DNA from 2 places in the Paenibacillus sp. FSL K6-1330 genome. Region 2 is predicted to be linked to the other one. Evidence: predicted binding sites of a transcription regulator. Region 2 holds the regulator's gene; the other holds the start of a gene.
What was found. Region 2 encodes Rex, which represses fermentation and respiration genes when NADH is low (regulators of the CRP and FNR family bind a similar motif). Its sites were predicted from a motif close to TTGTGAAATATTTCACAA; they were not measured.

Region 1 (4,641 bases), 170 kb from region 2:
TCCCTCCTAGATTTGCTGGGGCTTGCAAGGACAGGCGAGGCCACACCTTGATCTATCTCAGATCTTTAAATGTGATTATTTTCACGATCAATGATGCCACTACCCCGCCTTGTACCTTCAAGCTTCTTTATCAAAGACCTGAGATTCAGCTTCTTGCTACACCTTTATTGTAGTCCTGTTGATCCCTCGCATCTGTGATATTAATCACAAAGTTATCTTTTTCCGTGATTTTTATCACTCCGAGTCTGTCTTGCATCACTTACCTCAACATATTCCCGGATCTTCATGATCGGCATTCAGAGCCTATCCTATTTAGAACCGACCGTAGAATGCGTTGCGGTAAACTTCTGCGAGCTCTGTCACCAGCGGCAGCTTCGGATTGCTCGTTGTGCACTGGTCTTCAAAAGCCCGGTCCGCCAAATGCTCAACATTCTTCTCGAAATCTTTAGGATCGATGCCAAGCTGCTGGAACGACTCCTCGATACCGAGCTTGCTGTTCAGCTCCCGGATCGCGCCAATCAGACTGTTTACGCCCTCTTCCGTTGTTCTTGCCGGCAGCCCGAGAATCCGTGCGATTTCAGCATATCTCTCATCAGCCACAAAATGGGTATATTTAGGCCATGCCGCGAATTTTGTTGGCTTCTTGGCGTTGTAACGAATGACGTGAGGCATCAGGATCGCATTGGTGCGTCCGTGTGCCGTATGATACTGGCCGCCCCACTTATGCGCAAGACTGTGGTTGATGCCAAGGAACGCATTCGCAAAAGCCATGCCGGCAAGCGTCGAAGCATTATGCATTTTCTCGCGGGCGAGTTTGTCACCGGTAAGCGCCGACTGCTCAAGATATTGGAACACGAGCTGTATGGCTTTGATGGCAAGCCCATCCGTATAATCGCTGGCCATCACCGATACGTAGGCTTCAATAGCATGTGTCAGAACGTCCATACCGGTATCGGCTACCGCTGTTTTAGGCAACGTGTATACAAATTCCGGATCGATAATCGCCACATCCGGTGTCAGCTCATAATCAGCCAGCGGGTACTTGGTATTCCCCAGCCCTTTGTCCGTGATGACGGCAAACGAAGTCACTTCCGAGCCAGTTCCCGACGTTGTTGGAATGGCAACGAATTTCGCTTTCCGTCCAAGCTTCGGATATTTATAGACCCGCTTGCGGATATCCATAAATTTTTGCTTCAGATTGTTAAAGTCCGTATCCGGGTATTCATAGAACAGCCACATCGCTTTCGCTGCATCCATTGGCGATCCGCCGCCGAGGGCGATAATGCAGTCCGGCTGGAACCTAGCAAGCATCTCCGTTCCGCGTTCTACTGTCGTTGTTGAAGGATCCGGCTCTACCTCCGAGAAGACCTCGATGGCCACTGGCACTCTGCGCTGACGCAGATAATGCTCTACCCGCTCCACATAACCCAGCTTCACCATCATGGGGTCGGTAACGATCGCAACACGGGTGATTTCCGGCATTTTTGCAAGATACTGCGTGGAGCCTTTTTCAAAGTAAATTTTGTCCGGTACTTTAAACCACTGCATATTCACGGTTCTGCGGTTCACCCTTTTCACGTTGATTAGATTGACAGCCGTCACGTTCGACGATGTGGAATTACGTCCATACGAGCCGCAACCCAGCGTCAGCGATGGCAGGTTCGTGTTGTAGATATCCCCGATACCGCCTTGCGAAGAAGGCTGGTTCACCAGGATGCGGCAGGTTTTCATCCGATCCGAGAATTTCATAATAATGTCTTCATTGTGCGAGTGGATCACCGACGAGTGGCCCATGCCGCCAAAAGCAACCATCTCTTCAGCGCGTGTTATGCCTTCCTCCGCATCCTTCACCTTATAACAGGCCAGAACCGGACTCAGTTTCTCGGCAGACAGCGGGTAAGCCGGACCGACCCCTTCCAGCTCGGCAATCAGGATCTTGGTGCTTTCCGGTACCTCGAAACCGCAAGCCTCGGCAATCTTAGCTGCCGGCTTTCCGACGATGGACGGATTAACCGCACATTTCTCCGATACCATCGCATGCGCAGTCAGTTTCGCCAGCTCTTCCTTGTTGACGAAATAACAGCCGCTGGCAATCATTTTTTTCTTCACTGTATGATAGATAGGCTCTTCGATAATGACAGCCTGCTCCGAAGCGCAGATCATGCCGTTATCAAAGGTCTTCGATAAAATCAAATCGTTCACTGCTTGATCCAGGTCCGCGCTCTTCTCTATAAAGCAAGGCACGTTACCTGGTCCTACGCCGAGGGCCGGCTTGCCGCAGCTGTATGCCGCTTTGACCATTGCCGAACCGCCCGTGGCCAGAATGCAGGCGACGTCAGGATGATTCATGAGTGCATTGGTTTTATCCATGGAAGGAGCTTCGATCCACTGGATGCAATCGGCAGGAGCACCTTGTTTCACGGCGGCATCCCGCAGTATCAGCGCGGCTTCCCGGCTGCATGCCTGCGCGGATGGATGGAATCCGAAGATGATCGGGTTTCTTGTTTTAATGGAGATCAGCGCCTTGAATATCGTTGTGGAGGTCGGATTGGTTACCGGTGTTATCCCCATGATAATCCCAATCGGCTCTGCTATTTTTTGAAAGCTGTCATAGGCGTTGTCTTCAATAATACCTACCGTTTTGTCATACTTGATGCTGTTGTGGATATACTCTGTGGCGAACAGGTTCTTGATAATCTTGTCTTCGTACACGCCGCGTCCCGTTTCCTCAACCGCCATCTTTGCCAGCTGCATGTGCTTCTCAAGGCCTGCCATGGCCATCGCCTGTACAATCCCGTCGACCTGTTCCTGATTCAATTCCATAAACTTTTCTTTGGCTCGATTCGCCTTGTCAATCAGCCCTTGAATGTACTCCGATGCTGTTTGTCCTTTAACTTCAACCGTTCCTTTGCTCACAGCCATATCTCTCATCCTCCCATGGTTCATGTTTCTTTCTCGTCTACGCTTTGATCGTAACACAGCCTTCTCTAAATTCATGTGAAATATTTCACAATATAAATATTTTTCTTTTCTGTGTAATTTATGCCTGTCTTTCCCTCCTTTTAAGTGAAAGAGATCACAAAGTTTGAAAATTCGCCACGATTTCCTTCTTATTCTCCCCCAAAAGTGAATGTTTTCACGTTATAATGTATTTAAAGATTAAACAGATCAAATTTTAGGATGTTAGGGGATACCAACATGAATACTACTGTAGACCATGTAATGGAAATCGAAAACTTAGGGAACACGCAGTGCTTCTCGGAACAAAACCGCAACCGTCTGCTGGTCAGCATGAAGGAAAGGGTACTCCCTGAAGGATCCCATTTGTTCTGGGAAGGCGACTTTGCCGACAAGCTGTACTACGTTAAACAAGGAAGAATTAAATTAACCAAATCGACTGATGAAGGCAAAGAGCTCATTCTATATATGTACCATCCAGGAGACATGGTCGGGCAAGCCGATCCATTCTTCAGCAACAATCACAGTTTCTCGGCAGAGGTGCTGGAGGATAGCGTTGTCGGTGTCATTGAGCACAAGGATCTGGAGCTGCTGATCTGTCAGCATTGCGACTTCGCCATTGATTTTATGAAGTGGATGGGCATACACCACCGCATCACCCAGACCAAATTCCGGGATCTCATGATGTACGGTAAGCCCGGTGCTTTAACATCGACACTGATCCGTCTGAGCAACACCTACGGACAGCATCAAGCGGATGATACCATTCTCATCAACAAGAAGATTACCCACACCGATCTATCGAACATGATTGGGGCCACCCGCGAAAGCGTGAACCGGATGCTGAGTGACTTACGCAAAAAAGATGCCATCGAATATGCCGGCGGAATGATTGTCATTAAAGATCTTCCGATGCTGCAGGAAATCTGCCATTGCGAGCTGTGTCCGAACGAAATCTGCCGGATTTAATCGGCCTTCTCCCTTCTGTGCATAATATACAGTCATCTGCTTACAATAAACCTTGTCTTTCCAAACCAAATTAAAGGGAGTGCTCAGCATGCGTGAAGGATTGATTCCTGCTGTTCTTGGAACTGTGGTTTCTGCTTCGGGTGCCGCTCTGCTTGGCAGCAAGTATAAACTTGCCGCAACCGGTATTCTCGGCTTCGGACTGGCTCATATTGTGCTTGGTGCGATTGACCTGGTGGAACATCGGTAAAGGATTTGGAAGACAAGGTACACAAAAAGAAACCGTTTCTTGGTAAATGGAAGGACAACTCACCATTTACCAATGGAACGGTTTCTTTGTTTACTCATTAGGTTCCACTTCATCTGCTTGGCTTGGAGGTAAAGCCTCCAAAACATCTCGTTCGTATATCGTTAAAGAAGGAGCTGTCTCCATAAGTAGGTTTGCTCACTTGACGGACGGTTCGTCCGATTAAAAAATGTGTCAAATAAAGAAATGGCGGTGCTCAGGATGTTATCTCCTTGCACCGCCATTTCTTGCTTTTCGGTCCGTTGCCTCTTGCTTGAGCAGATTATGGCAAGCGAAAGGCATCCGACCTCTAGGCTCACTTTCGTCAGTCCTCGAAGCAGAAATCGCCAGAATCCCCGGTTATTCTTCAACTGCCCAAACCCACTCTCCGGTTCGACCATTCGCCGCACCGACAACGCATAGCCTTCCTC
Region 2 (4,641 bases):
CAGCAACAAAGATCGAATCCGTATAATGGGCAGCGGCTTTCGCCATCAACGTCTTCCCTGTTCCCGGAGGCCCGGTTAGGAGAATGCCCTTCAATGGACGAATGCCGAATTTCTTAATGTCTTCATGACGAATCAGAAAATCCAATGCTTCTCGCAGTTCTTGTTTAGCATTATCCTGCCCGCCGATTTCTTCGAACGTCAGCTTGGCAGGTCCGCTCTTTTTCCGCTTGCGCTCATTCCCTGCGCCTACAGCAATACCGCCTTTCATTTTAGCGATAAACAACAAGCCGCCTACAAGTCCTGCAGCGATGAGCAAGGGCACGATGTTCACACCGACAAATACAAGGAATACCAGTAATACGGGAATAAAGCCTAACATGATTTCTTTAGCTAATTTAGGCATGATTCCACACCTCCATGCTGCCAGGCTGACGCGGCAAGATTATAAATTTACCAGACTTGCCGTCTGACAAGCTGACATAGACATTGGTGTCATCGATGGTTGCTTTTGCTTTCAAATTCGGAGACTGGGCAGCAAGCTGCTCGAGCGATGATTGAATATCAGTATACTGCTTATTATCCATTGCTTCGGCGACTGAGAGCATGGCCTTCTCCCACCATTGATCCAGTGCTTCCGAGGAATGGTCCTCCACCTGGATTTTCAATTCCCGCTTGCCAATCACAGACTTGCCTTCCTTCTTAATATGCTGAACCAAACCTTGTAAATTTGTATCTGGAGCCAAATCGAGATTCAAAGTAACGGTATTCTGTTTAATATCTATATGAGAATCCTTCACGCCGTCATATTGCGACACAACATTTGCCAGCGGATTTTGCAAAGCCATCTGCCGATACAGAAACCATCCGCCAAAGAGAACCGATGCTGAGATCACGACAGTCAGCATGATAGGTACAATGCGTAGTTTCATGAAGTTCCTCCTTCATTTCCTATATGAAATTTTGTCTATCATTTTGCGACATAATAGTACATATAACAATGATATATTGCGATGCATGTAATTTATATGCTCGTTTTGTACAAGTACGAGTATATCACATCTTATATACTTTTTCATGCATGTCTGTGAAAATATTTAGAACAGTTTTTCCATATTCTTTCTGAATACGCTTACATATCGGAGAAAAAGAGAGGCACCCTATGGATTTTAAAGGGCGCCTCTCTTTCTGTATTTTTATTGATTTGGAAGAATAATGTCATTCCCGATGGTGTTACCATCCTGAAAACGATAAAACCGATAGCCGCGCTGACCGTTGTGTTCATACTGCAGCTGCCATGCATACTCGCCCTCATACATTCCAGGCAGCAACCGCTTAATTTCAACGCCAGGCAATTCGTTATAGATCTGATCCCGCATCTGGGCTTCTGACATTCCCGTTTTCAATAAAACGGACTGGACAGCGTCAGCACCTTCAACAGGTACGTTGTCATCCGTAAATTTCACCCATACCATACGATCTTGATTGTCTTGATCCTTCCCGCTTACTACCCAATAGTTATTATCCTCGCCCCACACCGATTTATAGGTCTTCCCGGATGTAACCAATTGGCCATGCTGCTTCGCGGCAACAATTGCCATTCTTTCTTCATTCCAAGTATCTTTCATAACATATGAATAATAGAGCTGTAAACCAAGCAGCAACAGCAGCACGCTGGACACACTCAGCAAAATCCACTTCGTTTTTTTCTTCAAATCCGTCTTCCTCGCTCCCCTTGATTATTCCCTAGAGGGTTGTAAGACGCTCAAAGGCACGCTGCGCTTCCCGGCGGATACGTTCCTCATCAAGAGTAAGACTCGCGCCATTCTTCACTACCTGCTTGCCGTCAACCCATACATGCTCTACATCCTTCGCACTGGCTGAGTAGATAGCGTGTGAAATATAATCGGTCCGTGGAAGGAAGTGCGCTTGATCCGTGTTCAGTGCGATCATATCTGCTTTCATTCCTACCGCAAGTGTGCCGATATCCTCAATGAACGCCGATCGGGCTCCATACTCTGTTCCCATCCGAAGCGCTTCGGATGCTGGAATGGCTGTTGGGTCCCCGCTTACCCCTTTATGGATCAGTGCAGCCAGTCGCATCTCTTCAAACATATCCAGGTTATTGTTACTCGCAGGTCCATCGGTACCCAGCGACACCGTTACGCCGGCTTTCAGCAGTGCAGGCACGCGAGCGATGCCGCTGGCAAGCTTCAAATTGCTGCCTGGATTATGCGACACCATAACTTGATGCTTGGCCAGGATTTCGATTTCTTCATCGGTCAGATGGACGGCATGCGCAAGCAGCGTTGGACGGGAGAACATGCCAAGCTTCTCCAAATGGGCAACAGGGCGAAGTCCGTAGTCTTTTACATTCTGAGCTACTTCCGTTTCCGTTTCGGACATATGCGTATGCAAAGGCAGATTCAAATCATGCGATGCCTGAACGAATTTTTCGATGAAATCCGGGGGGCACGTATAAGGTGCATGCGGGGAAATCATCGTCGTAATTCTCCCGTCAGCCTTGCCATGCCAGTCTTTTGCGAATGCCACCGCCTCATCCAGCTTCTGCTGCTGCACCTCAGGCGGACACAATCCGATGACGCCGCGCATCAGGACGCCGCGCATTCCTGAGTCCTGCACAACCTTGGCAACCTGATCCATATGATCATACATATCCACAAATGTCGTGGTTCCGCCTTTGATCATCTCCAGCACGGAGAGTGCGGTTCCCCAGTATACATCGTCGGCCGTGAATTTGGCTTCCATAGGCCACATTTTTTCCTGAAGCCATACCTGCAGTGTCAGATCGTCGCCATAACCGCGGAGCAGGGACATCGCCGCATGTCCGTGCGTGTTCACTAACCCCGGTAGGAAAAACAGATGAGTTCCGTCGATAACTTCTGTTCCCTCTTGGACGGTTGGCTCTTCTTCACCCAGATAGGTTATCCGGTCATTCTCCACAACCATATATCCGCGTAACACGGATCTTCCTTCCTCTAATACCGCAAACGTTCCGTTCTTAACCATCCACTTCGTTATCGTCATGTGCTGCATCCTCCTTGCCGTTATCCAAATAATAGGCCAAACTCTGCAAATCTGTAGTAAAATCAGCCGTATGAATCCGGATATGGGATGGGGCTTTCAGGATGGTTGGCGCAAAATTCAGGATAGCCTCGATGCCTGCGGCGATAAGCTGATTGGCTACATTCTGCGCTTCAAAATCCGGAACGGTGATTATCCCGATACGAATGCCGTACTCATGAACCGTCTTCTCCAGTTCCTCCATCGGCTGTACAACCAAATTGTTAATTTTCATACCAACTTTGGGAGAATACGAATCGAAAACCGCCACAATCTTCATATTGTCCTTCAGAAATGCATTGTAATTCGATAATGCATGTCCAAGATTACCGGCCCCAATCAATGCGACATTGATCTTCTGGTCCAGCTTTAGAATCTGGCGAATTTTCTCGATCAGATAAGATACGTCATATCCGATCCCTTTCCGTCCAAAATCACCGAAATACGCTAGGTCCTTACGAATTTGAGCAGGATTGAGGTCCAGTTTTTGTCCCAGTTCCTGGGAGGAAACCGTGGAGACCTCCCTTTTCTGAAGCTCATTCAAATAGCGCAAGTATACAGGTAATCTGCGGACCACGGCTTCCGAAATTTTTTCCGATTTCATTCATGCTCCCCCTAATAATAGGTTAATAACTACATTTTTTTGTGACAGATCATTTCGTTCATTGTTTCACTTTTATTCAGCTTGGTTCTCTATGCCTGCCTCTTCCTGCAGCCATTCCGAAATTCGGGGAACGATCCCCTCTGTCGGCATATGCTCCATCTTCGGCCCCGGCAAAGAATATAAGAAATATTTCCCGTAATAGGATTCAATGACCCGGGTATCGTAGACAATGACAATCCCCTTATCTTGCGCGGTCCGCACCAGTCGGCCAAATCCCTGTTTGAAGCGAATGACCGCTTGCGGAACCGAAAGTTTCATGAACGGGTTCTTCTTCTGCTGCTGCAGCAATTCGCTCTTGGCTTCGACCAAGGGATGATTCGGCGGCTGGAACGGCAGCCGGACGATCGCAAGGCAAGTGAGCGCCTCCCCGGGTATGTCTACCCCTTCCCAGAAGGAGCTCGTACCCAGCAGGACCGAAGCACTGCTATCCTGGAATCTCCGGATTAACTTGGTACGGCTGGTTCCGTCCATCCCTTGTCCCAGTACCGTAATATCGCTGGATGCCAGCGCCTCCTTCAACGGCTCGTGAACCTGACGCAGCATGCGGTACGAAGTGAACAGCACAAGCATGCGGCCATGCGTAGCGATTGCCGTATCGGCCAATGATTGCACAAGTGTATTCACAAAGAGTGCATCCCCGACCGAGCCCTTCACGCTCGGAAAATCGCGCGGCACGACAAGGAGGGCCTGCTCCCTGTAATTAAACGGGGACGGCAGCAGAACCGTGTTCAAGTTGCCGCTATCTGCCGCTTCCTGAAGACCCAAGTTCTCGATCATGAACTGAAACGATTTATCCACCGACAAGGTCGCCGATGTCAGGATCACGCTTTGTTTCTTGTCAAAAAACAATTCCTTCAAGTGGGTGCTAACATCGACAGGCACTGCATAAAGCTGCA

Region 1: the regulator Rex is predicted to act here: its motif matches at 2,996-3,013, upstream of adhE (bifunctional acetaldehyde-CoA/alcohol dehydrogenase).

The regions. Positions count from the first base shown of each region.
Region 1 is NZ_CP150269.1:2,636,600-2,641,240, reverse strand. Features, by position in the region: gene adhE (bifunctional acetaldehyde-CoA/alcohol dehydrogenase) at 313-2,922, opposite strand; gene NYE54_RS11860 (Crp/Fnr family transcriptional regulator) at 3,199-3,927, shown strand; gene NYE54_RS11855 (asparagine synthase) at 4,016-4,174, shown strand; gene NYE54_RS11850 (transposase) at 4,336-4,641, opposite strand, start outside.
Region 2 is NZ_CP150269.1:2,809,614-2,814,254, reverse strand. Features, by position in the region: gene NYE54_RS12805 (AAA family ATPase) at 1-403, opposite strand, end outside; gene NYE54_RS12800 (hypothetical protein) at 396-929, opposite strand; gene NYE54_RS12795 (DUF5590 domain-containing protein) at 1,194-1,712, opposite strand; gene NYE54_RS12790 (amidohydrolase) at 1,744-3,045, opposite strand; gene NYE54_RS12785 (redox-sensing transcriptional repressor Rex) at 3,020-3,685, opposite strand; gene dinG (ATP-dependent DNA helicase DinG) at 3,758-4,641, opposite strand, start outside.